DNA from 3 places in the Novosphingobium sp. BL-S-32 genome. Region 2 is predicted to be linked to each of the others. Evidence: predicted binding sites of a transcription regulator. Region 2 holds the regulator's gene; each other region holds the start of a gene.
What was found. Region 2 encodes LexA, which represses DNA repair genes until DNA is damaged. Its sites were predicted from a motif close to GTTCCNCNCTTGTTCT; they were not measured.
Positions count from the first base shown of each region.

Region 1: AC1VVK_RS15555 (ATP-dependent helicase) is a predicted target of LexA. The motif match lies at 7,305-7,320, and genes of this name have one in related genera.
Region 3: AC1VVK_RS17260 (LexA family protein) is a predicted target of LexA. The motif match lies at 3,204-3,219, and genes of this name have one in related genera.

Region 1 is NZ_CM166476.1:3,312,961-3,322,562, forward strand. It holds gene AC1VVK_RS15530 (FAD-binding oxidoreductase) at 1-138, opposite strand, end outside; gene AC1VVK_RS15535 (hypothetical protein) at 293-913, shown strand; gene AC1VVK_RS15540 (DEAD/DEAH box helicase) at 1,093-2,550, shown strand; gene AC1VVK_RS15545 (carboxylesterase/lipase family protein) at 2,800-4,245, shown strand; gene AC1VVK_RS15550 (methyltransferase family protein) at 4,388-4,987, shown strand; gene AC1VVK_RS15555 (ATP-dependent helicase) at 4,995-7,280, opposite strand; gene AC1VVK_RS15560 (hypothetical protein) at 7,427-8,029, shown strand; gene AC1VVK_RS15565 (hypothetical protein) at 8,120-8,377, shown strand; gene rsmD (16S rRNA (guanine(966)-N(2))-methyltransferase RsmD) at 8,385-8,957, opposite strand; gene AC1VVK_RS15575 (pseudouridine synthase) at 8,954-9,602, opposite strand, start outside.
Region 2 is NZ_CM166476.1:480,500-490,101, forward strand. It holds gene AC1VVK_RS02285 (anthranilate synthase component I family protein) at 1-1,279, shown strand, start outside; gene AC1VVK_RS02290 (phosphodiester glycosidase family protein) at 1,276-2,088, shown strand; gene AC1VVK_RS02295 (anthranilate synthase component II) at 2,085-2,684, shown strand; gene trpD (anthranilate phosphoribosyltransferase) at 2,690-3,682, shown strand; gene trpC (indole-3-glycerol phosphate synthase TrpC) at 3,702-4,493, shown strand; gene AC1VVK_RS02310 (AraC family transcriptional regulator) at 4,506-5,411, opposite strand; gene moaC (cyclic pyranopterin monophosphate synthase MoaC) at 5,631-6,113, shown strand; gene AC1VVK_RS02320 (molybdopterin molybdotransferase MoeA) at 6,113-7,333, shown strand; gene lexA (transcriptional repressor LexA) at 7,448-8,137, shown strand; gene AC1VVK_RS02330 (ComEC/Rec2 family competence protein) at 8,270-9,343, opposite strand; partial or broken gene AC1VVK_RS02335 (ComEC/Rec2 family competence protein) at 9,453-9,602, opposite strand, start outside.
Region 3 is NZ_CM166477.1:79,342-88,943, forward strand. It holds gene AC1VVK_RS17250 (hypothetical protein) at 1-1,421, shown strand, start outside; gene AC1VVK_RS17255 (Y-family DNA polymerase) at 1,467-2,729, opposite strand; gene AC1VVK_RS17260 (LexA family protein) at 2,733-3,182, opposite strand; gene AC1VVK_RS17265 (SOS response-associated peptidase family protein) at 3,286-3,924, opposite strand; gene AC1VVK_RS17270 (Ros/MucR family transcriptional regulator) at 4,351-5,010, shown strand; gene AC1VVK_RS17275 (hypothetical protein) at 5,194-5,937, shown strand; gene AC1VVK_RS17280 (hypothetical protein) at 6,096-6,464, shown strand; gene AC1VVK_RS17285 (hypothetical protein) at 6,513-6,686, shown strand; gene AC1VVK_RS17290 (DNA -binding domain-containing protein) at 6,725-6,961, opposite strand; gene AC1VVK_RS17295 (transcriptional regulator domain-containing protein) at 7,254-7,499, opposite strand; gene AC1VVK_RS17300 (LuxR family transcriptional regulator) at 7,781-8,503, shown strand; gene AC1VVK_RS17305 (acyl-homoserine-lactone synthase) at 8,593-9,204, shown strand; gene AC1VVK_RS17310 (phytanoyl-CoA dioxygenase family protein) at 9,218-9,602, shown strand, end outside.

The sequences.
Region 1 (9,602 bases), 770 kb from region 2:
GCCACGCCAGTCGGTCAGCCAGGGGGCGAGCAGGTCGGGATCGGCGGTCAGGCCGCGCGGGCCGAGCAGCTCGGCGGCTTCGGTCAAGAAGGCGCGGGCGGTGGTGCTTTCGGCGGTCAGGCTGTCGGAGGTCGTCATACCGGCGATATGGCACACCGATCTGCGCGTTTCACGCGGTTTGCACGCGGGGTGACTTGCCGAATGGGTTAAGCGGTGGTTCAAGCTCTCCCGCTAAGGGGAGGGGGCTCGGCCTTTATTGCGCCCCGGGCCGTTCGGGGATCTGCTCTTTTTCATGAATCTCGCTTCCGTCCTGCTGTACCCGCTCATGCTGCTGCTTCCAGCGGCAGGGGGCGGCGAATCGGGTAAAGGCGATTCGTCCGGCCGGGGCGACGAGACGAGGCAGTCCGATTCGGCAGGGTACGCTGCACCTGACGCAGACGGTCCCGGCGGTTGGCCTGCCGACTGGTCCGAATCGGCGGGCAAGCATCCTTTCGCGGTGTTCGCCTTTCCGCATCCCGAGCCCGAGAGCGCCTGGCAGATTCGAATCGAGCAGCGCATGACCATCCGCATCAGCCCGCGCGCGCCGCTCCCGGCCGAGCCGCTTGGCGATCCCGACGCACCGGAAAGCCGTCCGCGCTTCACCGAGCGCAAGATCGGCAAGTGTCTGCCGATTGCAGGAATTGCGGGCGTTCAGCCCGACGGGCAACGCAACCTGCTGCTTTATATGCGTGACCGCCGAATCATCAGTGTCGAGCTGGAACGGGCCTGCCGCGCGGGCGCGTTCTACTCGGGGTTCCTGCTCTCACGCTCAGCGGACGGGCAGCTTTGCGTGGACCGCGACTCCCTGCTGTCGCGCAGCGGTTCGAACTGCAAGCTCACCCGCATTCGGCAGCTCGTCGCCGTCGAGCACTGAAATCGACTTCGAAATGGAGGCGAATCGCCTTCTTTTGCGGATTTTCTTGACTTTGGGGATGGTTCGCGCAAAGGCGCCGCAAAGGTGCACGTTCGACACGCGCGAAGGCCTAGGCCGCACCCGTCGCGATATCGGCGAATACTCTTGCTTCCCTGAACTTCGGATAAACCAGTCTGCCTATGAGCTTTGCCGATCTCGGCCTGTCTGACGAATTGCTGCAAGCGGTGGAAGCCGCGGGCTATAGCGAACCGACTCCTATCCAGGCGCAGGCCATTCCCCCGGTCCTCATGATGAAGGACCTCATCGGCATCGCACAGACTGGGACGGGAAAGACCGCCAGCTTCGTGCTTCCGATGATCGACATCCTTGCCCATGGCCGCCGCCGTGCGCTGATGCCGCGATCTCTCATTCTCGAACCCACGCGCGAGCTTGCCGCGCAGGTTGCCGAGAACTTCGAGAAGTACGGCAAGAACCACGATCTCAAGATGGCGCTGCTGATCGGCGGCGTGCAGATGGGGGATCAGGTCAAGGCGCTGCAGGAAGGCGTCGACGTGCTGATCGCCACGCCGGGCCGCCTGATGGACCTCTTCGAACGCGGCAAGATCCTGCTCACCGGCTGCGAACTGCTCGTGATCGACGAAGCGGACCGCATGCTCGACATGGGCTTCATCCCGGACATCGAAAGCATCTGCTCCAAGCTGCCGACCAACCGGCAGACGCTGCTGTTCTCGGCGACGATGCCGCCGCCGATCAAGAAGCTGGCCGACCGCTTCCTGTCGAATCCCAAGAACATCGAAGTCGCCCGCCCGGCGACGGCCAACACCAACATCGTCCAGCACAAGGTGGCCGTGACGTCCCGTGGCAAGCGGGAGGCGCTGCGCCACCTGCTGCGGACGGACAACGTGTCCACCGCGATCATCTTCGCCAACCGCAAGACGACGGTGCGTGAACTCGCCAAGAGCCTCAAGGGCCACGGTTTCGCCGCTGGCGAGATCCATGGCGACATGGATCAGGCGGGGCGCAATGCCGAGCTTCAGCGGTTCAAGGACGGGGCGATCAACATTCTGGTCGCTTCCGACGTTGCCGCGCGCGGGCTCGATGTGAAGGGCGTGAGCCACGTCTTCAACTTCGATACGCCCTGGCACCCGGACGACTACATCCACCGCATCGGCCGCACCGGCCGCGGCGGTGCAACGGGCCGTGCCTTCACACTCGTCACGCCCGAGGATGCCGAAGCAATCGAAGGCGTTGAAAAGCTGACCGGCGGCAAGATCCCCGTCTACACGCTTTCGCCGGATGAAGCCGCTGCGGCCCCGGCACGCGAAGAGCGGCCCCGCCGCGAAAAGCGTGCGCGGACCGAGACGCGTGAAGAGCCGGTGGAAGATCGCGCCGAACGCAGCGAAGAGCGTTCCACGCGCCGTGAACGCCCCGAGCGTCAGCGCGAAGAGCGCAGCGAACGTCCCGCGCGCCGCGATGAGCGTGCGGACCGCCGTCCCGCGCGTGATACCGCGCCGGAACGCGAAGCGAAGGCACCGCGCAGCGACGCCCGCCGTGGCCGCCGCCGTGAGGAAGAACCGGCGGACATGGGCTGGAACGGCCCGGTTCCCGAGTTCCTCGGCGTTTCCGCGCTGGCCTGATTTCGAACCTATACCGTTTTCGGGGAGCCCTTCGCGGCTCCCCGTTTTCGTTTGGGCGCCCGTATGTCAGGGGGCGGCCGCTGTCCGCAGCGGCAATCCGGTTACCCATTGTTTTTGCGGGCAGAGGATGACTTTCCCGCGCCCGTGCTGCAAGCGGTGGCGAGGGGCAGGACACCTGCTTGTCGGGCACTTGTCGGGCAAGGCGCTGCTGTGTCAGAAGCCTCGGGAAATATGCAGGGGAGTTGCCGTATGCGATGGGCCGGACACAGAGGGGCAAGGCTGGTTCTGGTGCTGTCGCTGTGCATGGGCGCGGCCTGTGCCGCCAAGGCCGATCCGAACGCGATCGTGCAAGTGGACACCGGCAGCCTTGAAGGCCGTGTCGAGGATGGCGTGATCAGCTGGAAGGGCATTCCCTTCGCCGCGCCTCCGGTGGGGGACCTGCGCTGGCGTGCGCCGCAACCGGCGGCCAATTGGGACGGTGTGCGCCCCGCCACCGAATACGGCCACGACTGCATGCAGAAGCCGTTCGAGGGCGATGCGGCCCCGCTTGGTACCCCTCCGGCCGAGGATTGCCTCTATGCGAACATCTGGCGCCCGGCGGAGGCCAGCGGCAAGCTGCCCGTCGTCGTGTGGATCTATGGCGGCGGCTTCGTCAATGGCGGTGCCTCGCCGCCGACTTATTCGGGGGCGGAACTGGCGAAGCAGGGGGTCTTGCTCTTCAGCTTCAACTACCGGGTCGGCCGCTTCGGGACCTTTGCCCATCCCGCGCTGACGAAGGATGGCGAGGACGGCGGCCTGATCGGCAACTATGGCTATCTCGACCAGATCGCGGCGCTCGTTTGGGTCCAGCGCAATATCGAGGCGTTCGGCGGCGATCCGGAGAATGTGACGATTATGGGTGAAAGTGCGGGCGGGATGTCCGTGCATAATCTCGTCACGTCGCCGCTTGCCGATGGTCTGTTCGACAAGGCCGTGGTGCTGTCCGGCGGCGACGGCAAGATGCTTATCGGTCCCGATCTGGCCTCCGCCGAAGCGTCCGGCCTGCGCTTTGCGGAGAGCAAGGGCATCGCGCCGGACGATCCTGACGCGCTGGCGAAGCTGCGGGCCTTGTCGGCGGACGATGTGGTGGACGGGCTCAATCTGGCCAGCCTTTTCGCACCATCCGATGCGCCGCGCAGTTTCGCGAGCCCCTTCATCGATGGACGCATCGCGCTCGACCAGCGCAAGGCCTATGCCTCTGGCCAATTCCACCAGGTGCCGATGATAATCGGCGCGACCAGCGATGACATGGGCGGCGTCACTGGCGGCATGATCGCGGGCGCGAGACAGCTCTCCGGCCTTGTCGCCGATCTGGGCGTGCCGGTGTGGGAATATCGGTTCGGCTACGTCGCGAGTTCGATCGCAGTGGACGGGAAGGGCGCCCAGCATGCGAGCGACATTCCCTTCTTCTTCGGTACACAGGCGATCAAATACGGGGATGCCACCAGCGAGCGCGACAATACGATGGGGCGGATCGCCAGCGCTTATATCGTGAATTTCGCGAAGACGGGCGATCCCAACGGCGCAGATCTGCCCGTGTGGCAGCCGCGCTCGCGGCAGGGCGAGGCAATTCTGGAAATCACGCCGGATGGGACCGCAGCCGATGTGCCCGATCCGCTTCTGCCGCAAATAGAGGCGGCATCGGAAGAAAAATAAGCTCGAATTTGATGGCCTTATGGTTTCCCGTCTCCGAACGGAGGTCTCAGGAAATCGGCGTGAAATAGACTTAAATGGCTGTTTACCACTGTTGGGCTAGAGTTTTCCCGTGCTCGGCGTTTCGCCGGGGCGGGGGAAATCGATGACGTCAGCTCGCTTGATACATCTTGCCGAATGCGCCTTCCTGATTCTGCTTGCCGGTCTGGCGGTCTGGCGACTCTCGCCGGCGATACCGCGGCACCCACAGCTCGCGCTATTTCTGGTGGCCGAACTGCTTGCCGTCGTCCTGATCATTATTCGTCGCCCCGGCGACATGGCGACGGGTCTCAGGCCGGTCTTGCTGGGTTTTGGAGGAACCGGCGCGGCGCTTCTGATCCTGCCGAGGGGCATTCAATTGGCCCCCGATTACGTGTCTACAGCGCTGGTCACGGGCGGAGCCACGCTGTCGATCCTGGCCAAGCTTTCGCTGCGCCGCAGTTTCGGGCTGGTCGCGGCCAATCGCGGGGTCAAGGAAGGTGGGCTCTACAAGCTGGTCCGTCACCCGATGTATATGGCCTATATCGTCAACCATATCGGCTATCTGATGCTCTATCTCTCAGCCTGGAACGTGGCGATCTATGTCCTTACCTGGATCCTGCTGTGGATGCGCACCGATGAGGAAGAGCGGGTTCTCCGCACCGATCCGGCCTACCGTGCCTACGCCTCCAGAGTCCGTTCGCGCCTCGTGCCGGGGCTGATCTGAGCGCGTTTCAGGCTTCGCCGGCGGGTTTCACGAAGCTGTCCAGCACGCGTTTGTGGCCGGACTGTTCGAAGTCGATCTCCAGCTTGTTGCCTTCCTGCCCGGCGACGGTGCCGTAGCCAAACTTTTCATGGAAGACGCGCGCGCCGATGGCGATGTCGGTGCGCGGCTTGGCGGCAAAGCTGGCGGCGCTGCGGGTCGATTCGGCGATCCGGCGCGGCTTGGGATCGTATTCCTGCGCCGAGGCGCGCTGCCAACCGGGGCCGCGCGTCATCGTCCGCGCCGGCTGCGCGCGGGCGACATCCGCAAAGGGATCGCCATGTTCCGACCATTGCGCGCGCCAGAGCGATGCGCCGCCCGACAGCGTGGTCTCGCTGTCGACGTGATCGTCCGGCAGTTCGCCTATGAAGCGCGAGGGGATCGAACTGGTCCACTGGCCATAGATGCGGCGGTTGGCGGCATGGAGGATCGTGCACTTGCGCCGCGCGCGGGTGATCGCGACGTAGGCGAGGCGGCGTTCTTCTTCGAGACTGGCCAGCCCGCCTTCATCCATCGCGCGCTGTGAGGGGAACACGCCTTCCTCCCAGCCGGGCAGGAACACGTTGTCGAACTCCAGCCCTTTGGCCGCGTGCATGGTCATGATCGTGACCTTTTCCTCGTCCGAGGCCGCGTCGTTGTCCATCACGAGGCTGACATGTTCGAGGAAGTCGCCCAAGCTCTCGTATTCTTCCATGGCGCGCGCGAGTTCGACGAGGTTTTCGAGCCGGCCATTGGCCTCGGGCGTCTTTTCGGCCTGTAGCGCGTCCGTATAGCCGCTCTCGTCGAGCACGGTGCGCATCAGGTCGGCTGGGTTCTCCGTGCCCGCTACATCGCGCCAGCGCGCGAAATCACGCATCAGTGAGAGGAACGTATTGCGCGCGCGGGCGGGCAGTTCGTCGGTATCGGCGATCTCGATCGCGGCCATGGCGAGCGGAATGCCCCGCCGACGCGCCAGCGTATGCAGTGCTTCCAGCGCCTTGGCGCCGAGGCCGCGCTTGGGGGCGTTGTAGATGCGCTCGAAGGCAAGGTCGTCCGCCGGCTGCGCGATCACGCGCAGATAGGCGAGGGCGTCGCGAATCTCGGCGCGCTCATAGAATCGGAAACCGCCGATGATGCGGTACTTCATGCCGATCGAGATGAATCGGTCTTCGAACTCGCGCGTCTGGTACTGGGCGCGCACGAGGATGGCGATCTGGTCCAGCGCCGCGCCTTCGCGTTCTAGCCGCTCGATCTCGTCGCCCACGCGGCGGGCTTCTTCGGGCGCGTCCCAGACGCCGATCACGCGGACTTTCTCTCCGGGATGGCGTTCGGTCCACAGCGTCTTGCCAAGGCGCTGGCTGTTCTCGTTGATGAGGCCGGAGGCAGCAGCGAGGATCTGCGGCGTGGAGCGGTAATTCTGCTCCAGCCGGATGACCTTCGCGCCCGGAAAATCCTTTTCGAACTTCAGGATATTGGCCACTTCAGCGCCGCGCCAGGAGTAGATCGACTGGTCGTCGTCACCCACCACGCAGATGTTCTTCCGCACTTGCGCGATCAGGCGGAGCCATAGGTACTGGACCTGATTGGTGTCCTGATACTCATCCACCATCACGTACTTGAAGCGCTGCTGGTACTGTTCCAGTACCTCGCGGTTGGTGCGCAGGATGTTGAGCATGTGGAGCAGCAGGTCGCCGAAGTCGCAGGCGTTTAGCGTCTTCAGGCGATCCTGATAGAGCTGGTAGAACTTCTGCCCGCGCCCGTTGGCATAAGCCTCGCTCTCGCCCGCATCGAGATCGGCGGGATTGAGGCCGCGGTTCTTCCAGCGGTCGATGCAGCCGGCGAGCAGGCGGGCGGGCCAGCGCTTTTCGTCCAGTCCCTCTGCCTGAATGAGCTGCTTCAGAAGGCGAAGCTGATCGTCGGTGTCGATGATCGTGTAATTGGGCTGGAGGCCCACAAGTTCGGCATGGCGGCGCAGCATCTTCGCGGCGATCGCGTGGAAGGTGCCGAGCCAGGGCATGCCTTCGACAGCGGGGCCGATCAGGTGTCCCACGCGCTCACGCATTTCGCGCGCGGCCTTGTTGGTGAAAGTGACGCAGAGGATCTCGCTGGGCCATGCCAGCCGGCTGCGCACGAGATGCGCGAGCCTGCGCGTGAGCGCGGCGGTCTTGCCCGTGCCCGCGCCTGCCAGCATCAGCACCGGCCCTTCGGTCGTCAGAACCGCCTCGCGCTGGGGCGGGTTCAGACCTTCGAGCAAAAGGTCGGAAGCGGCGTCAGGCACAGAGGATTGCAAATCGTTCACCCGTGAACATCTAGGGAACGGGGCATCGCGGCGCAAGGCCGCTTCACCGCATCACAGGAACAATCCCCGGCGCGGGGCGTCGGTTTGTCATCAACGGCCATCACGACCAACAGGAGAGTGAAGCCATGCGAACCCTTCTATTTGCCGGCGCCGCCGCGCTTTCGGTCGCGGCACTGTCCGGCCCTACCTTCGCCCAGAGCACAGTCGGAGATCCGACGCCCGATGCCCCGCCATCGCCCGCAGCGCCTGCCAATTCCGGCGCGATGACGGCGGATCAGAAAGCCCAGTACGATTCGTGGCCCGCCGACATGCGGGCGGATTACGATAGCTGGTCTCCCGAATATCAGGCCTATTTCTGGCATCTTACCGGCGAGCAGCAGCGCGGTTACTGGGCGCTGACGCCCGACCAGCGCGGACAGATCTACAAGATGAGCCCCCAGCAGCAACAGGTCGCCTGGAACGCGGTGAATCAGCAACTCGCCGGTCAGACGCCCTCGACGCCGGCGGCGCAGGCCAACCCTCCAGGGGAGGGCATGCCGACGACCGGCGTGCCCGATCCGAAGGTCGCCGCGCAGACGGTGCCGCCGGCGATGCCGGCCGACGAGAACTATCAGGGCGGGCCCTACAAGGGGGCGCTCACACCGCCGCCGGCAACGGCGATGAACAAGAGCTATCCGTTCTGTAGCAAGACAGTGAAGGACAACTGCCGCAACCGCGGCGGCGTCTGATTTACAGAGAAAAAGTATGGATGGGAACCAAGGCCCGCCCGGTGTATTTCACCGGGCGGACGGACTCGTCCCGTTGAAGGAGAAATCCGGATGTCTCGCTACTTGCTCATACTTGCTGCTGCTGCCGTCGCAGCGCCTCTTGGTTCGGCTGCGATGGCGGCGGATCCCCCGCAGAAGGCCGATGTAACCGCGCGTGACAGTCGTGGTCGGCCCACCGAGGTCTCAATCGATGGTACGACCTACAAGGTCTGCTCGGCGACGATCAAGGACAGCTGCATCAATCCGAGTCAGATCGGCGTCAAGCGCGACGCTACCCGCAGCAAGTCCACCAGCCACAAGAAGAAGTAACGAACGATCAGGGGGCGCGGCGCAGAAAATGCAGCCGCGCCTTGCCTACTTCGCGCGTTGATTCGATCTCGAATCCCCGGATCGAGACGGCTTCGTCACGCCCTGTTTCGAGGCTGATCCAGGTCTGCTCGCCGATCCAGCCGAGCCGCGCCAGCTTGTCTATGGCGACGGCGCCCGCACCCGTGTCGTAAGGCGGATCCAGCAGCACGAGGTCCAGCGTGTCTTTCGCCGGACCCAGTGACAGCACTGAACTCGCCCGCACATCGCATTGTGCCTGGGCGCGCAAGTTGGCGATATTGGCGCGGATCGCGCGGATCGCTCCTGCGTCCTGATCGACGAAGAGGCAATGCGCCGCCCCGCGTGAAAGCGCTTCGAGCCCCAGCGCGCCCGATCCCGCGAAGAAATCGGCGACCTTCAGCCCCTCGAACGTGCCGAGGCGGCTTGCCAGCATCGAGAACAGCGTCTCGCGCGTGCGGTCCGCCGTCGGGCGCGTGGTGTCGCCCTCGGGCGTCACCAGCTTGCGTCCCCGCCATTCGCCCGCGACGATCCGAAGGCCGGTCTTTGCGACGGGTGCCTTCACGACTTGTCGACCGGCAGCGTCTTGCGGAAGTTTTCCAGATCGCGCTGGGATATCTCGATGACCATGCCCTTGGGCAGGTCGAGCAGGCGGATCGGACCGTACGACGTGCGAATCAGGCGGCTGACCTGAAGGCCGAGATGTTCGAGGACACGGCGGACTTCGCGGTTCTTGCCTTCGGTCAGCGTCATTTCGATCCACTGGTTGCGCCCGGTGCGGCGCTCCATGTTGGCGTCGATTTTGCCGTAGATCACCCCGTCGACCTCGATACCTTCGATCAGGTCTTCAAGCTGCGCCTGCGAGATGTCGCCGAAGGTGCGGGCGCGATAGGTGCGCGGCACGCCGGTAGCAGGCAGTTCCAGCCGGCGCTTGAACTCGCCATCGTTGGTGAGCAGCAGCAGGCCTTCGGTATTGAGATCGAGGCGGCCGATCGGCATCACGCGGCCCGCGCCTTCAGGCAGGGCATTACGCAGCGCGGTGTAGATCGTCGGGCGCCCGGCGGGATCGCGCTCGGCGGTCAGGAGACCGGCGGGCTTGTGGAAGGCGAAGAGGCGGGTGTCCTCGGCGTCCTTCACCGGATTGCCGTCGACCGTCACGCCTCGGAGGTTCGCCAGCACAGTGGAGGGGGTCTCGATGACCTCGTCGCCC
Region 2 (9,602 bases):
CTCCTGCGCGATCAATCGCAAGTGGCAGCATGACCGGGACGCCTTCGAGGCGCTCCCGGGCGATGCCCTCGCCGAATTGCGCGCACTGGTGGAATCGTGCCGCTTCGAGGTTCCGGCCGAGCTGCCCAAGGCTCTCGCCTGCCTGGTCGGTTACTTCGGCTACGAGACCATCGGTCTTGTCGAAAAGCTGCCCCGTGCACCGCAGAGTGAACTGGCGCTGCCGGACATGCTCTTCGTCCGCCCCTCGCTGATCCTGATCTTCGACCGGCTTGGCGACGAGCTGTTCTTCGTCGCCCCGCTGTGGCCCGAAAACGGCAAGCCCGAAACGCTTGTGGATATGGCGGCCGAACGCATCGATGAGGCGCTGCGCAAGCTTTCCGCGCCTGTCCCGGTGGCGCCCGCCGTGACGGACCTTCCCGAGCCGGTACGGACGCCGATGATGGCCGCCGCCGACTACGAAGCCATGGTCACGCGCGCCAAGGACTACATCGAGGCGGGCGACATCTTCCAGGTCGTGCTGGCCCAGCGCTTTACCTGCGAATTCCCGCTCCCGCCGATCGCGCTTTACCGCTCGCTCCGGCGCGTGAACCCGTCTCCGTTCCTCTACTTCCTCGACCTGCCAGGCTTCGCGCTGATCGGATCGAGCCCGGAGATCCTCGTCCGCGTTCGCGAGGGCGAAGTGACGATCCGCCCGATCGCCGGCACGCGCCCGCGCGGAAAGACCGTCTCCGAGGACAAGGCCAACGAAGTGAGCCTGCTCGCCGATCCCAAGGAACGCGCCGAGCATCTCATGCTGCTCGACCTTGGCCGCAACGACGTTGGCCGGGTCGCCGCCGCCGGCAGCGTCGAAGTGACGGACAGCTACACGATCGAGCGCTACAGCCACGTCATGCACATCGTCTCGAACGTGATCGGCCAGCTCGACACGGCCAAGCACGACGCCATCGACGCGGTGTTCGCGGGCTTCCCGGCAGGCACCGTCTCGGGCGCACCCAAGGTCCGCGCCTGTGAGATCATCGCCAGCCTCGAACCCGAAACGCGCGGCGCCTATGCTGGCGGCGTGGGCTATTTCGCGCCCGACGGCTCCGTCGACTCGTGCATCGTCCTGCGCACCGGCGTGCTCAAGGACGGCGTGCTTCACGTCCAGGCCGGTGCGGGCATCGTTGCCGACAGCGATCCCGCTTACGAACAGCGTGAGTGCGAGGCCAAGTCCGGCGCCCTGTTCGCCGCCGCGCGCGAGGCCATCCGCGTGGCGGGAGAGCCGGGCTTCGGCCAATGAGGGCCGCCGCTCTTGCGGCTGCGCTAACCCTCGCTGCCTGTTCCTCGGGCGCTCAGCAACCGCAGCGGCGAGCGGAAGCCCCACCGCCGCCGCCATGCGAGGGCGCCAGCTTCGAAGGCGCGAGCTTCACGCACTGCACTGCCACGCCCGGCCGCCATACGATCCACCTCGTTCTGGGGCCGAAGAACGGCGCGCCCTATCGCAGCCTCTCGCAGCTTGCGGTCGGGCGGCCGTCGGGCAGCCCGGCAGTCGCCTTCGCGATGAACGGCGGCATGTTCGACGGGGACGGCAAGCCGATCGGCTATGCCGCGATCGAGGGCGAGCGCGTCCATACGCTCAACACCAACAAGGGCTGGGGCAATTTCCACCTCTTGCCCAACGGCGTATTCTTCGGCGATGCCGCCGGACACTGGCAGATCCGCACGACCGACCAGTTCGCGAGCAAAGTGAACCATCGCCCCGACTTCGGCACGCAGTCCGGTCCAATGCTGGTGATCGACGGCAAGCTTCGTCCCCGGATCGATGAAGACGGCCAATCGCTCAAGCTGCGCAATGCCGTTGGTGTCGACCGGCAAGGGCGGGCCCATTTCGTGATCTCGGATGAGCCGGTCTCGTTCGGCAAGCTCGCCCGGCTGTTTCGCGACAAGCTGGATTGCCCCAACGCGCTGTTTCTCGACGGCAGCGTCTCCTCGCTTTGGGACCCTGATCACGGGCGTGTCGACGGCGGTCCGCCGCTCGGCCCCTTGATCGTTGTCGAGAAAAGCGCAAAGGCCGCTATCGGGGCCAATTCTGGAAAGGCTGGATCATGATCCTCGTCATCGACAATTACGACAGCTTCACCTGGAATCTGGTCCACTACCTGATGGAACTGGGCGCCGAAGTCGAAGTCGTGCGCAACGACGCGCTTTCGGCCGGGCAGGCGATCTCCAGCGGCGCGCGGGGCTTCCTGATCTCGCCCGGCCCCTGCACCCCGAATGAGGCAGGCATCAGCCTCGACCTCGTGGGCGCAGCCGCCGATGCCGGAAAGCCGCTGCTCGGCGTCTGCCTTGGCCATCAGTCGATCGGCCAGTATTTCGGCGGTAAAGTCGTGCGCGGCGGACTGATGCACGGCAAGACCTCGGCCGTGACGCATGACGCCACCGGGCTGTTCGCAGGACTGCCCTCGCCCTTCACCGCCACGCGCTATCACTCGCTGATCGTCGAGGACGTTCCCGAGACGCTGACGATCAATGCCCGCTCCGATGACGGCCACGTCATGGGCTTCCGCCATACGGCGCTGCCGATCCACGGCGTGCAGTTCCACCCGGAAAGCATCGCTACCCAGCACGGCCACGCGATGCTGGCGAATTTCCTGAAGCTCTGCGGCATCGAAGCCCGAATGCCCGCACGGCTCGCCGCGGCATGACGACGATGATCCTGCCCGATCCCCTTCATCCCATCGAGGAAGCCGAAGCCGAAGAGGCCTTCGGTGCCATTCTCGATGGCCGCGTGGGCGACGACGCCGTGGTCCGCTTCCTCCTCGCTCTGACCGAGCGCGGAGAGACGGCGAGCGAGATCGCCGGCGCCGCGCGCGCCATGCGAACCCGCATGATCCCGATCGATGCCCCTGCAAACGCCATCGACGTCTGCGGCACCGGCGGCGACGGTCACCACACGCTCAACGTCTCGACGGCGGTTTCGCTGGTCGTCGCGGCCTGCGGCGTGCCGGTCGCCAAGCACGGCAACCGCGCCGCCAGTTCCAAGGCCGGCGCGGCGGACACGCTGGAAGCGCTCGGTCTCAATCTCGACCGCGCGGCCGAGACGGCGGAAGAGACACTCGGCGACCTCGGCATCTGCTTCCTCTTCGCCGCCCGCCACCATCCCTCGATGGGCAGGATCATGCCGATCCGCAAGGCGATCGGCCGCCGCACCATCTTCAACCTGATGGGCCCGCTAGCCAACCCGGCGAATGTGCGTCGCCAGCTCGTCGGTATCGCCCGCCCGGCCTATGTGCCGATCTACGCCGAAGCACTGATGAGCCTTGGCAGCGATCACTCCTTCGTCATCTCAGGCGACGAAGGGCTGGATGAACTCAGCCTCGCGGGCGGCAACGAAGTGGCCGAGATCCGGCACGGCGAACTCTCGATGCGCCGCGTCGGGCCCGAGGATGTCGGCTTGCCCGTCTCACCCGTCGGCGCGATCCGTGGCGGCGACGCGGCCTACAATGCGGAAGCCCTGCGCCGCCTGCTCATGGGCGAACACGGCGCCTATCGCGATGCCGTGCTGCTCAATGCGGCCGGTGCCCTGATCGTCGCCGGTGAGGCTGAGACCTGGCGCGAAGGCGTCGAGGAAGCGGCCGAAGCCATCGACAAGGGCCTCGCCAATGCCCTGCTCAACTGCTGGATTTCCGCGCTCAAGGGCTGAGCCGCGCGAAAGGTTTACGATGTCCGACAAGCTTACCGAGATCTGCGACACCAAGCGCGAGGAAGTTGCCGAGCGCAAGACCGTGGCCACCATGGCCGACCTTGATGCCCACGCCGCGCACCAGAGCGCCCCGCGCGGCTTTGAAGCGGCGCTGCGTGCCAAGGCCCAAAACGGCTTTGCCCTGATTGCAGAAATCAAGAAAGCTTCGCCTTCCAAAGGGCTGATTCGTCCTGATTTTCGTCCCGCAGAACATGCCGTCGCCTATGAGCGCGGCGGCGCCGCCTGCCTCTCGGTCCTGACCGACGCGCCTTACTTCCAGGGCCATGAGGACTTCCTTATGGACGCCCGCGCCGCCTGCACGCTGCCGGTGATCCGCAAGGACTTCATGGTCGATCCCTGGCAGGTGGCCGAAGCCCGCTCGATCGGCGCCGACGCCATTCTCATCATCGTCGCCGCTCTTGACGACGTGCTGATGGCCGAACTCGAAGCCGCCGCCCACGAACGCGGCATGGACTGCCTCGTCGAAGTTCACAACGAAGCTGAAATGGAGCGCGCCGCTCGCCTGAAGTCGCGGCTGATCGGCGTGAACAACCGCGATCTCAAGCGCTTCGTCACCGACATCGCCACCACCGAACGCCTTGCGCCACTGGCGCCCGAGGGCACGCTTCTGGTCAGCGAAAGCGGCATCAACACTCACGCCGACCTCGAAAGACTCTCAGGTTGCGGTGCGCGGACCTTCCTTGTTGGTGAAAGCCTGATGCGCGAAGCGAACGTGGAAACGGCAACCCGGGCTCTGCTCACCGGGGCCTGATCAGCGCGCCGGTCAGGACAGCGGCAGAAACATTTCCGTGAGCGCCTCGGTCGCGGAAAACTGCGGGTAAAGGCGCACGCGCTCGCAGAAAAGAGGATAATCGCGCAGGCTCCCGCCACTGGCGGGCAACCATTCGCGGTAGAGCCACAGCGCGGATTCCTCCAGGTCCATTGCCGGGCCCGTGATCGGCAGCACCGCATAGCGACCGCCGGGAATCTCATCTACACGCACGCCGGCCGGGCTGTCACCGGCGAACCATGCCGGTACCGACGCGCAGAGCATGACCAGATGATCCTCGATCGGTGTGGTGCGCGGAACGGTCGGGAAGAGATTGAACGTGCGGCTGCCTGGCGGCACGAAGCCCGCCGATTGCCGCCCGTCGATGAATCTCCGGATCGTGTCGCCGATTTTTGCCATGTCGCCGCGATGCTCCATGACCGCCACGCGCATCGGCGCAAATTCGCGAATCTCGACATCGTCGATTGCCGTGGTTTCAACCATTGTCCTGTTCCTTGCCACTTGGAGTGTGTCGCTCAGGGCCTGCCATGCCAACCAGTCCGGCCCAGCGCGAAAAGCCGAAGGCGTCTGACCGATCCACGCGCGAAAGGCGCGGGCAAAGGCTTCCGGCGCTTCGTAACCGGCATCCAGCGCGGCATCGGTAACCCGCGTGCGGGGCTGATAGGCCAGCTTCGTACCCGCCCGATGCAACCGCGAAAGCTGAACGAAACGCTGGACCGGCATTCCGCTCAGCGCCCGGAACTGACGATGGAAATGGTACGGCGAGAATCCGGCCCATCCTGAGATCGTTTCTAGGTCCGGCGACGCGTCCTGCTCTGCATCGATCCGCTCGACCACGCGCGCCATCCGGTCAAAATAGCGGCGGCGCGAATGTTCATCCTGTTTCGAGCTTCGTGTCATGCAGGCTGTCCTGCCACGAAACCCAAATACCTGCCTGATCGATCTTGCGATAATCGCGCCGCAATCCCTGTCCTACTCGCACAAAATCTGCCATCGGTCCTTCATGGACCTTTGCAGAACTTCCAGAAAAACCGCGCGAATCCAGCGATCCGGCGCGGCTGCGGCATCTTTCTCAGGACCATGTAAACTGAGTCACCTTGCGGAAGCCGAAGGCTGAACATGACCAAGAGCCTGACCCACATCGATTCGAATGGAACCGCCCGCATGGTCGATGTCGGCGCCAAGGACGAAACCCAACGCCTCGCCGTGGCATCTGGCCGGATTTCCATGACGCCGGACGCCCTCGAAGCGATCCGCCTCGGAAACGCGCCCAAGGGCGATGTTCTTGGCACAGCCCGCATCGCCGGGATCATGGCCGCCAAGAAGACCGCCGATCTGATCCCCATGTGCCACCCGCTAATGCTTGATGCGGTAAACGTGGATTTCCATTTCGAAGACAGCGCCATCCGCGCAACCGCCACGGCCATCCTCACCGGCAAAACTGGTGTCGAAATGGAAGCTATTACAGCAGCTTCCATCGCACTTCTGACAATCTACGACATGGCCAAGGCGCTCGATAAAGGCATGGTTATCAGCGAAATCCGGCTCATCGAGAAACGCGGCGGAAAGTCGGGACACTGGACTCTGGAAGGCACTGCCTGATGGCCGGACATCCAATGCTCTCGCTCGAAGACGCACAGGCCAAGCTGCTGTCGCTTGTCGACCCCCTGCCGATCGAGCGCGTTGACATAGAGGGTGCGCTGGGCCGCTACCTTGCCGAACCCATGCTGGCTCGCCGCACCCAACCGGCGGCAGATGTCTCGGCGATGGATGGCTACGCAGTCACCGCCGAAGACCTCACCGGCCCGTGGCATGTGGTGGGTGAGAGCGCGGCGGGTCATCCCTACGACGCAACCGTGGCACCGGGTCAGGCCGTGCGCATTTCCACCGGCGCACTGATGCCCGCGGGCGCCGAGGCGGTCATCCTCCAGGAAGATCTGTCCCGCGAACAGCATCGCATCTCGCTAACCGGCGAGGCACCCATCCCTGCGCACAAGCACATACGCCGTCGCGGCATGGACTTCCCCGAAGGCAAGGAAATCCTTCCACTTGGCGTTCGGATCGGATCCTCGCAGGCGGCGCTCGCAATGGCAGCCGGCCACAAACACCTTCCTGTCCGGCGCATTCCCCACCTCACAGTGATCGACAGCGGGGACGAACTGGCTTCCGACCCGGAATGCTGCGAACCGCATCAGATCCCCGCCAGCAATGGCGCCATGCTCGCCGCCATGGCGCGCAATCTGCCTGTGAAAGTCGACAGGATCGGACCGGTCGAGGATCAACTGGAAGCACTGGTCAAAGCATTCCAGACGGCGGCGGATTCGGACGTGATCGTCACCAGCGGGGGCGCCTCCGTCGGCGAGCACGACCTGGTGCGCCCGGCGCTCGAAGCCTGGGGCGCCAAACTCGATTTCTGGCGCGTAGCGATCAAACCGGGAAAGCCGATCCTGGTCGCCCGGAAAGCCAAAGGCCGGCGCAGCCAACTCGTTATCGGACTGCCCGGAAACCCCGTTTCCAGCCATATTACCGCGTATCACTTCCTGCTGCCGGTCCTGCGCGCGCTATTGGGCGCGGGCCGGCCGACGTCGATGTCCATGCTCGCCCTGCTAACAAGCCCCGTACCCGCGACCGGCGATCGCCGCGAATTCCTGCGGGGCGTGTGGGACGGAGAAAACGTCACCCCGCAAGTCGTTCAGGACAGTGGCGCGCTGGCTTCGCTGGCCACCAGCAATGTCCTGATCGATCGCCCCGCGCGTGCGCCAGTTGCCGGGGCAGGCGATCCGGTGCGAGTCTACTTGCTCCAGAATGGCGGTATTGCTTGACGTTACCGGATTCGTTGCTTAATTGTTCCCTCATTGTTCGCGAACGAACCTGCAAGTGTTCTTCGCGATGGCAACAAGGCCGCTGACGGCGGCCCAGCAGGTGAGGCAGGCCAGATGTTGACGCGCAAGCAGCACGAATTGCTCCGGTTCATTCAGGTGCGGCTCGAAGACAGCGGCGTCTCGCCTAGCTTCGAAGAGATGAAGGACGCACTTGACCTCAAGTCGAAGTCGGGCGTGCACCGCCTGATTTCGGCATTGGAAGAGCGCGGCTTTATCCGCCGCCTGCCCAACCGCGCACGGGCATTGGAAGTTCTTCGCCAGCCCGAAGACGTCAATAGCAAGCCAACTACCGCAGCTGCGCCGCCGCGCGAGACGGCGCCGTCACTGCGTCCGGCTCCTCGGGCACCCGAACCGGCCAACGACGTGATCGAGATTCCGCTGCACGGCCGTATCGCTGCCGGGGCGCCGATCGAGGCCATAGAGGGTCAGTCGATGCTGCCGGTTCCGGCGGCCCTGCTTGGTTCCGGTGACCACTACGCCCTTGAAGTTTCGGGCGACTCGATGATCGAGGCGGGAATTCTCGATGGTGATCTGGCCCTCGTGAAGCGTACCGATACCGCGCGTGACGGCGAGATTGTCGTCGCCCTCATCCGTGGTGAAGAGGCAACCCTAAAGTACCTGCGGCGCGAAGGCCCCAAGGTGCGGCTCGACCCGGCCAATGCGGCATATACAGCCCAACTTTACGGTGCGGATGAAGTTCAGGTGCAGGGTAAACTCGCTGGGATTCTGCGCCGCTATCACTGAAGCGAGCAGCGAAATCCTGCATCTACGACGATCTGGAGCGTTTGATCCGACTGTATCGGATCAAACGCTCCAAGTTTTTGGTTTGTCGCGTTTTCCGAGTCGTCAGGTGATTCCGCCTTGTTCAAAAACGCTCTAAGGCCGCCACCAGCCATGACCGCCTTGCTCTTGGGCAACGGTCTGCACTGTCTGCCCAGACAGGTCGATGGTGAGACCGCCCGTCTGCTTGAGCATAGGTCGGTCGATCCTGAGCCAATGGGGATGACAACTTCCTGGCAAGCGGCGATCTGCAATGACGATATCGACCTGACTGCACGCGCGCAAATGTGCCGGGACAGGAACATAGGCATCGCTGCGCGCTATCAGTACGCGCCACGTCCGGCCGCCACGATCAAGTGAAACCGCGCAGAAATCCGCATTGCAGTGTGCTTCCGGCCGCCGAGGCAGGGAAAGCGGAGCATTCCTCTGACCGACCACTTCCAGGAAGTTGTCCATGGCATAATCGCTCTTGCTCTCGCGCAAGAGGGCCAGATTTCTTCCGCCGTCGACAACCACGCCCACGTAATGGCCGTCGCCTGCAACAAGGATGTTCGGCGGCGTCAGCAATGCCAGACCAAGAGCACCTGCGATTGCGGGAACGAGCCCCAGAAATCGCACTCTCCCACGCCACAAGGCAAACCAAAGTCCGCCCGCAACGAAAAGCAGGAAATGGCCCGTTCCCATCGTCGGGAACAACCTCACGGCGCCGGGAAGTCCTCCCGTTCCGTGAGCAAGGTCCAGCAGCAGTGCAATGGCCCAATTCGCCAGCCACCAGACTGGGGCGCCCAGTCCGGCGATGTCGAGCAACAGGGCCCCAGCGACCAGCGGCATGATGATGAAGGTCGTCAGCGGAATTGCCACGATGTTGGCCATGGCTCCGTACACGCCCGCCCGATGGAAATGATAGAGGCCGATCGGCATGAGTACGGCTTCGATCGCGATCCCGGTCACCAGCGTAAGGACAATGTCGCGCAGAAGGCGCATCACAATGCTTTCCTCACGCGGCGCCATCCAGCGCTTCACCGGACCGGCATTTGCCACCACGATCAGCGCCAGAACCGCTGCAAAGCTCATCTGGAAGCTCGGCCCGGCAAGAGATTCGGGCCATAACAGCATGACAACAAAGGCGCCGGCTGCCAGTAGGCGGACGGACAAAGCCTCCCGCCCCATGGCCAGTGCAGTGAGCACCAAGAGCGATCCCACGCAGGAGCGTACCTTTCGGCACCTGCGATCCCGTCAACAACGTGTAGGCGATGCCAGCGAGTGCGCCCACGCCTGCCGCCAGAATGGGAAGCCGCCAGCGCAACGCCAATCCGGGCGAAAGCGCCAGCAGGCGAAGCACCAGAAAATAGACGGCGCCGATAACCGCACTGACGTGCAGACCGCTGATCGAAAGCAGATGCGCCAGCCCGGCATCGCGCATGGCCTG
Region 3 (9,602 bases), on a different replicon from region 2:
AATCACCGGCATTCAGGGCCACTTACAACGCGCTTATGCGCCTCGCGACTATAAACTTCCTGCTGGTGATCGATACCGATCTTGGAATGCCGGAGAACGAGTTCCCTAAAACCGCTGTCGTGGAACTTCACGCGCGGCAGTTCGACTCCAACATCGCCGCGTTCAGGCGGATCGCGCGCCGGCTTATGGTTGAATACAGTTACGAACCCAATGAGCTTCCCATTCTATCATTAGACCTCCTCGAACCTGTTGCCTCGCTGCCGCTTGCCAAGCGGACGAAGACGCAGCTTGGAAAGATGGGCCTGATTCTCATCGGCGATCTCGTTACCCTCACAGAAGCACAACTCTTGCGTGCGCCTGGCTTTGGTCGCGAGGCGCTAAAGGACGTAAAGGCGGGCCTTTTCGCGCACGGCCTCCGTCTCGGAATGGATTTCCGGCACGAGACGACCATCGATCTATCCGATGCCCGCTATGAGGTGGCCGCTGCCGCCCGCGTCGCGCAGCTCAAGCAGTCGAAGGGCGGCGCCACGTTCGAACCGGAAGGCGACCATCTTGCCATGGTCACGGCGGGAGACGACGGGGACAGGATTGCCGCCCTGAAGCCAATGAACCGGCAGATGCAGAGGGCCTTGCTCGAGAAGGCGCGCGCCTTCGCGGGGCTCACTGCCCGTCTCGACAATCAGCCGGGATGGACAGGTATCGGCCGAGCCGCCGCAACGCTGGCCTCGCTGCTCGATCGCCCTGCAGAAGATATCGCCGACGTGCTTGGACTGCTCTATCCAAACGCGCTCGAGCTTGGGTCGTTCGTCGAACTTGACCAGCAATTATCGGCCGGCGTTGTTTCCTACGCCGCGCCGCTCGATCCGGAAGTCCAAAGACCGCTCGGTGATCTCGTACGCACACTGGCACCGTGGCTACGCGCGTTTCCCAGTATACGAGAGGCCGACGAGGAAGCGGGGCGGTTCCTCGTCAAGACTGCAGACCTCAAGCCCACATTCGAAGTCATCAAGGCCGCGAAGGAACATAAGCTCGTAACCACCGAGACGGCCGAGCTCCTGGAGCATTTACGCGATACAGTCGGTCGCGGCGATTTTCAGGGCGAGAAGGCGGGGGGCTGGGTCAAGCTATCGGCCCGAAATCTGGTAATCGGGGCGACGGCGTTCGCTGGCTCATTCTTCTCGGGCGCCATTGCGTCAGACTATTCCACCAGCTCCCCGCTTGTGCACCGGATCGGCCAGTTCCTTACCCACTACGAAGTGGCGGCAGAGGAAGTGGTCAAGGACCTGCCGCAGGACCTGCAATTCTCCTTCAGGGATTTCGTGAAGGAACTGCGCGCAGCTCAGGGTATGCCGTCACCGGGATCATCGACGTCGACCGCACGCGACGTAACAATCGCACCTGCTCCGGAAAGCCCGCGTTGACCGGCGCCGCCGGCGCGACTTTGCGAGACGCTTCGCCAGGCCCCGTCAGCGCGCTACTGGAACCTGATCGATCCGTGTAGTCCAGGAGGGACTCTTCAAGGCACGCTTGGTATCATAGGCCTTCACGCCCATCCCTTCAGAACCCAGCCGCAAGGTCTGCCGCCCGAACCTTGTGTTGATCTCGTCGAGCGCGGCCAGCAGCTTCGGCGACCGGGGATCCGGGGCGGAGAACATGTCGAGCTGCCCGCGCACCTCCTGCTCCAGCCCCTCGAGCATCACACCGCACTTGGTGTAGACTGCGCCGACCTCGAACATGGCCTCGGCCATCCTGCCGGCCATGCCGGCAATGACGCGCGGATCGTTGCTGGCAGGCGAAAGCCGCCCGACGCGCGAAGCCGATGGCGCGTTCGGCTTGAAGCGGCTGCCATGCGCGAAGGCAATCAGGCGGCTCGCCTGCAACCGCTGGTTACGGATTTTCTCGGCCGCGCGTACAGCGCGCCGCACCATGGCTTCGCGCAGCGCCTCGACGTCCCGAACTGGTTCGCCAAAGTTGCGCGTGACCGCCGTGGACTTTAGCGCAGCCGGCTCCGGCTCGAAATCGGTGCATTCGATGCCGTTGAGTTCGCGCACCAGCCGCTCGAGCACGACCGTTCCCACGTCGCGCGCCACTTCTGCGGGCAGTGCAGCAAGCTCGGCAGTCGTCCGGACGCCGAGCGGCCGCAGGCGCTTCGCCAATGCAGGTCCGATGCCCCAGACTTCCTCGACCGGCCAGGCCGCCAAGAGCCGCCGCCGCAGGCCTTCGTCATGCAGATCGACGACCCCGCCCCATACCTTTTCGGATGCCTTGGCGAGGGCGTTTGCCACTTTGCTGAGTGTCCGGGTCGGCCCGAGGCCAATGCGGGTAGGGAGGCCCACCGAGCGTTTGACCGCCGCGCGGACACGGTGCGCCATCTCGACGTCGCCGAGGCCGCTAGGCAATACCGACAGACGAAAGAAGGATTCGTCGATCGAGTAGATTTCGACCGTATCGGTGAACTCGGCAATCACCGCATTGAAACGCCGGTTCATGTCCGCGTAGAGCTCGTAGGAGGAGGAGCGGCACTGGATGCCATGCCTCGCCACCACATCGCGGATCTGGAACATGGGCGCGCCCATGCGAATGTGGAGCGCCTTGGCTTCGGCCGAGCGCGCGATGGCGCAGCCGTCACCGTTCGACAGCACGATGAGCGGCACACCGCGCAGCGAAGGATCGAAGACGCGCTCAGCGCTGCAGTAGAAGTTCTCGATGTCGAGGATGGCCCAGGTCATGGGCTAAGCCTGAAGGTTGCGCACGCTCGCGCGCACGACGCCCCAGACTTCCACTGTCTCGTCCGCCACGACCGGCTCGTAGTGCATGCGGCTATTGCGCGCCTCGAGCATCGGGACACCGTGGCGAAAGCAGAGTTGGCGAACAACAAAACCGCCATCGACCACGGCAATGACGATGCGCCCGTTCACGGGCTTGGCATCCCTGTCGACCACAACGACATCGGAATCGAACAACCCCGCATCGACCATGGACTGCCCGCTCACCCGGAATACGAAGCTGGCAGCGCGATCGAGCCGGAGCAGCTCTACGAGATTGATCGCGGATTCTTCCCAGTCCTGCGCAGGCGAGGGAAAGCCAGCGCCGGCTGCGCCGATAACGCGAAGGCTCCACTCGCGCGGCAGTTCGCCAAGCGGCAGAGGAATCGAAGGGGGCAAGGCAAAGCCGGAAGACATGCCATCCCAATAACGCGATTCGGAACATATTGGGAACATAAGAAAATGACGACGGAGCGATTTCGACGGGTAAACCGATCAACCCGCTGTCAAATCACGCTTTTCAGATTTCCGCTTGGGGTTGCCGCGTCGGGAATATCGGCCCTCTCACGACCATCCTTGCCGGATCGTAGGGCCGCTGCAGCGAAACGATCTCGTCGTAGCTGCCGCGCAGCCAGGTCGTCACGTCACCTGGATCGAGGATGGTCACCATGGCCTTCGGGTGGATAGGCGCGACCAGTGCATTGGCATCGCAGGTCACCATGGTGAAGCCGTTGCCGGTCTCGCTCCTTTGCCAGAAACCTCCAACGGCAAAGGTCGGCTGGTCGGTGACTGCAAACCACATTTCGCCTTTAAGCGGCGGCTTGCCATCACCGAGATCGTGCTTTTCCGGCGTAAACTCGCAGAATTCGGTAAGCGGCACGATGCAGCGGTTTTCCGGCTTCTCCGCGAGCCGGCGCCATTGCGGCAGCGAGAGCTGGCGCACATTGGTCATCGGCCAGGCCGCCTTTCCGCCGAGCACGTCCCAGGTCATGATATCCCATCCGCGCATCTCGCCCTCTTCGCGGATCACATAACTGCGTCCTTTCGGCCGCAATTCCTGCGGGTCGAAGCGATTGTCACGCGGACGATCGGTGAACAGCTGGGCGGCCGAGCCGAACAGGGTTTCCGGCTCCCCCCGCATTCTGGCTCGATTGCACATGGCGGCCCTCTCCTCTGCCGTGGCTGTTGCCCGTACCGACCAAGCCTGCCCAATGACCCGCCCGGCACTCAAACCTATCATGCCTGCGGCAGTAGCGTATATGGGCGGCGGCGCCGAAGACGCCGGTCACCGCCCGTAGTCCCTAGCCCAATTCGTGACGCTTGCCTGCAAGCCGCCCAAAAGGACGAGCACGCCGGGAGCACGCGCGATAGTGGCGGACGGCGGGCAATCGATATCGTGGCCTCATTCCCGGAAGCGGCAGCGGCGTATTGGCGGCCGTCTGGACTTCGGGAGAACCACTGTCCGATCACACCGCTTTCAATGCCGGGCCACATGAGCGGTTTGGGAAACGGTACGGGAAGGGATCACGGCGAGCGAAAGAATTGATCCGCATTGCCTGCAATCCCGCTTGCGCCCGCGATGACAATGAACGAAACGAAACGCCCACAAAAAGAAATTCGGGTACGTAAATACGTCATGGCAGACCAAGCTCTACTTACGCTGGCGGCTGACATCGTCAGCGCGCATGTCAGCAATAATTCGATTCCCGCAGCGCAGCTTCCCCAGTTGATCGAGGCGGTTTACGGATCGCTGGCGTCCCTTGGACAAGCTCCTGCGCCGCAGCCGGAATCGCTTACACCCGCAGTCTCCGTGCGTGCTTCGGTAAAGCCGGATGGCATCGTCTGCCTCGAGTGCGGTAGAAAGTTTAAGACGATCAAACGGCATCTCACCACCGACCACCAGCTTTCGGTCGAAGATTACCGGGCGCGCTGGAATCTACCTGCGAGCTATCCGTTCGTCGCGGCGGACTATGCCGAGCGCCGGCGGGCGCTTGCAAAGGAGATCGGCCTCGGGCGCAAGAAGGGCGTGAAGGTCAAGGCCAAGAAGGCACATTCCGCAGTCGCCGATGCGTCACCCGACTCCGCCCCCGTTCCCAGCGACACGCCCGCAGTCGCTACTGCGCCTTCCGCGAGCGTGCCGGCCGATAAGGCTCCGACAAAGAAAGTCCCCGCGAAAAAGGCGGCCACCGGCGGCAAGACTGCGAGAAAGCCGAAGTCGGCAGCCAATGCGGTGCCGTCCGAATAACGGCGCGTACCTCATCTGGAGTGCGGGCCGCAGTACTTTGCTCCCGCACTCCAGGCGCCAACCGGAACCGAACTGCGCCTACCGATGGCCAAATCCATCGGCGGGTAAATTTTTCCTATTGCATCAAAGGCATGACTTTCCAGAAGCGGTGCGCACCAACTGCACCAAAACCGGAAGCTACAGATGTCTGCCCCCACAACACCCGCTCCGAGCGACACAAAAGCGCCGTTCTCCCTGACCAGTCTTCTGGGACTTCAGGAGCTGACACTCACGGCCCTGGTCCTAGGCGCGATCCACCTCCTCCTGGGTGGTACGGGTTATGCCTGGCTGAGTTATCTCGGCGTGCAGTACTACGACAGCTACGGACAGGGGTTCGGAATTCCCGAAGGAACATTCAGCCTGCCAAGTACGAGATTGGCGACAAAAGGGCTGGAAATCGTGCTTGCATCGGCCGAGAGCGCCAAGTTCTACGCGCTGGCGGTCCCTGCGATCTTGATGGTGCTGATCGTGTATGGCTTCATCAAGCATCTCATCGAAAAGTACAGCTCGGATCCGGAACGCGCGCGCAAGTTCTTCCACATGGAGCCCTCGCTGCGCGAAGTCTACGCCATGACCTTTCTCTTCGTCACCATTATCACCGTTGGTATCGCGCTGAATGCGGCGATGTTCACTTTCCCTGCAGCCGCGCGGGACCTTGGCGCCCAGCGCGCAAAGAATGAACGGAAGACTCTGAAATCCGACAACTGCCTTTGCGCACTCTATGGTCCGGACGCCATCGAAGGCATCACGCTCGTCACCGACAGCAAGGCGGCTTTCATAGCGAGGCGCTCGGGCGGCGTCCTGCAGATCCCCCGCGCAGATTACCGGTATAGTCTCCCTGCGGCGTCCGGCACCTCCGAGACCAGGATCAACGGCTCCAAAAACTGAAGCGACCATGCACAAATCGCGCGGAAAGTCTCCCAACCCGGGAAGCGCCGGGATCGAGAGGGATTATCGAGACGTCGCCGAATAGAGGACAGGAGCGTCCGCGAAGCGGTCGCATTTGTCAGCTTACGGACGATGACAATTCCTGAGAGATCGTTCCTATGGCCAAATCAACCCGGACTCTCGCCCGCGAGCAGGTCATCCAGGCGGCGGAGTCAGCGCAGGACGCATTGTCGGCCGCCGGCATCGCCTTCACGCCGCTCGATGTCGTCAAGATTGCTGCCGATTATGCCGCCAAGTACGCCGTCCTCAGCACGCAATTCGGGTCCCGCGAGTCCCAGCGGGACCTCGCCAAACAGTTACGAAGTGAGTTCGTCCGGCGCATCACCTACTGGGAGGACATCTACTTAAATGGCGGCGAGCCGGTGCAGATTTCGAAAGATCAGCCGATCGCGGTTCGGAGCATCGAGCTCGTCGACCTGATGCTTGCCCCTCCCGCGAAGAAGCGGGGGCGTCCGCGCCGGACTTGATCGGTTCAATTTTGTTCTATATATGTTCCGACCTCAAGGACGGAGCATATGGACAGCATCGATCAGATCCGCGACGCAGTCGCAAGCGAACTTGAAAGCCGGGGTCTCGACAACCGCAAGTTTCTAAGGGAAATCCGCAGCGGCAAGCGTGACGATGGTCCGTACATGATCGGCGCTCTCGCAGCCGCGCGTCTGGTACCCGGATCGACCAAGTCCCGCTAAGAGCCGCGCTCATTTCCTGCGTATCTTTCGGCGGGGTCTCATTTGCGAAGCAGGAGTTCCTTGTATCCCCCCAGCGCCATCTCGCGTGCTTGCCGCGCGAGCCGGCGAATGCGCGAGCGCAGGGAATCGGAGGGATCACCCCAGTCCTGTTCGACGACATTCCCGCCGACCATGGCGCAGGCGAGATCGCGAAGGCTGGCACCATCGCTCAATGCGTCATGGACGCGCAGCAACACGACACCTCGCGCGATAGCAGGGTCGCGGGGGTAGAGCATCTTTCCAAACCGACCGTGGCGATGGAGTGCCAGGAGTCGCTGGAGCGAGAGCACGCCTGGTTCGGCCCGGGTCACACCATCGAAGCAAAAGCGCAACCGGACGGTGGAATGCCGGCTCAGGGATCCCGCGATCACGTCCAGCCTGATATGATGACTCCCGTCGGACAATACCGCGTGTTCGCCTCCTGAAGCGGTTGGAATCGCAGTCAGCCACGGTCTGATCCTCTCGACATCGAGGCATCCGGCATCGCCGGGCGTTCCTGGCCCTGCCTCGACGCTCAGTGTCGATGGATCATGATGGGCATGCCAGATTATCCGGGCCGAGAGACAATCCCGGTCCGGCTCTTCCGCGAAAGTGAAGCCCCCAATTCAACGGCTCTGACGAATGTCCGCCGGTGAGGAGAGAAGCTTTGGCGTGCCATGCAAGATAAGCTGGATCCCTGCGGAGCCATTCCCACATCAAACCCGTACGATCAGCCTTCTTTAGATATGCATAGGACTCAGCATCTTGCCAATTGGCAGAAACACCCACCCTCATTTGAACAAGGCATCCGAGATGAATTTAGAAACGTGTTCGTAGGCAATTAACAAATTTTCACCGATATACGGACATTCTGTCCGAATTAGACCATTCCAGAGTGAGCGCATGGAGTGATATGACACTTTTGCGACACAACCTGCCCGATGGCGGATTGAGAACCCGCTGGACGGCCACGAAGCAGGAAGGGCGATCGCCGGACCGACGGTGACAAGCAACGCCGCCGACGATCGCGAAGTCGAACCTTGGGCACACGAATTCTGGCGCTCATGACGCACCTCGTGAGCATCTTCGAAACTATCGGCAGCATAGACGATCTGACCGAAGCTATGAGCGAAGCGACAGAGGAACTGGGTTTTCAGCGCTTTGCGCTCTCGCACCACGGGGGATTTCTGGATCCCGCGGGCGAGACTTTTCGGATTCACAATTATCCCGATCAGTGGGCCGAGTTCTACGACCAATTCGGTCTTGGTCTCAATGACCCCGTCCACCGGGCGAGCAACGTCACGAACCTGGGTTTCCGCTGGGAACGCATTCCCCATCTGATCCCGATGACGGAGGGGGATCGGCGCGTTCTTGCGATGGCGCGCGAACAGGGAATAGTCCACGGCTACACGGTTCCGGGCTATGTTCCGGGCGAATGGCGCGGATCGCTTTCCTTCGTGAACTCGGTCTCCGTTCCGATCTACGATCCTATCCTGCCGATCGTCCAGTCGATCGCCCTCTTCGCGTTCGATGCGGCGAGAGGACTGTGGCTCGGACGCGGGGCAAGCCGCCTGATCGAACCCGCCAGGCTCACCGATCGGCAGCGCGAGATCCTGGTCCTTGTCGCCTGGGGCATGAACGATCGCGAGATCGCGAAATATCTCGGCCGTAGCGAGGAAACGATCGCGCTTCATGTCAGGAATGTTTGCGGACGATATGGAGTGAACAAACGGACATTGGCGGTTATCCGGGCTCTGCTCGATGGAAACCTGACCTTCACCGATATCCTGCGGCGGTAACATACCCCTTTTCCGGTATGGCCTGGAACGGCCGTTCCGGATGACCCTTGGCACGTGACCGCGAATGGTCACGGCCAGGGAATGACCCCATGCTCAACGTCCAAAGCTACGAAAATCGCGAGGCTCCCGACGAGGCGCTGCGCGCCATGTGGGCGGCTCGCAAATCCGTCTTCGTCGACCTTTTGAAATGGGACCTGCCGGTACTTGCCGAGCGGTATGAACTCGATCAGTTCGACGACCCTTACGCCCGTTACGTCATTCTGGCCGGGCCCGATTGCGAACATTATGCTTCGGCCAGGCTATTGCCGACGACACGGCCGCATATCCTCGACAGTTTCTACGCCGAGTTTTGCGAGAACGAAGTGCCACGCGGGCCCGCGATCAAGGAGATTACGCGCTTCTGCCTTGATCGGCGTCTGTGCGCAGCCGAACGCCGCGAAGCGCGCGATGCGCTGATCTGCGCTCTCGTCGACCACGCGCTCATCAACGGGATCACCACATACACCGCAATCGCATCCGCCGGCTGGTTCAAACAGGTGCTGCAGTTTGGATGGGACTGCCGTCCGCTCGGCCCTCCCCGTTTCAGTGGAAATGAAATGCTCGCAGCGATCCGTATCGATATCGACCGCGACACACCTCACAAACTGGCGGCAGCCGGCATCACCACGAACCACCGCGGCTCCGACCGCGGGGCGAATTGAGGAGACCGCGATCATGGATCTTTTCTCCGAAGTCGCCCGCTACACCGCCGATCTCAGCGAGCACGGCTATTGCGTGATCGAGAACGCGCTTCCCGCCGAGACCATTGCCGCGCTCGATGACGACATCGCGCCCCGCTTCCATCGCACGCCGTTCTGTGAGGGCGGATTCTACGGCGCGACGACCAAACGGTTCGGCCGGCTCCTCGCGCGCTCGCCGCACGCCGAAACGCTAGTGCGCCACAGCCTCATCGTCGCGATCGTCGAGCAGATCCTGCTCCCCTGGTGTGATTGCATCCAGCTCAATACGACGCAGGCGATCGCTGTCCACGGCGGTGCGCCCGCACAACTGCCGCACCGTGACCAGGACATGTGGTCCGCAGCCAAGGGCACGGCCGAGT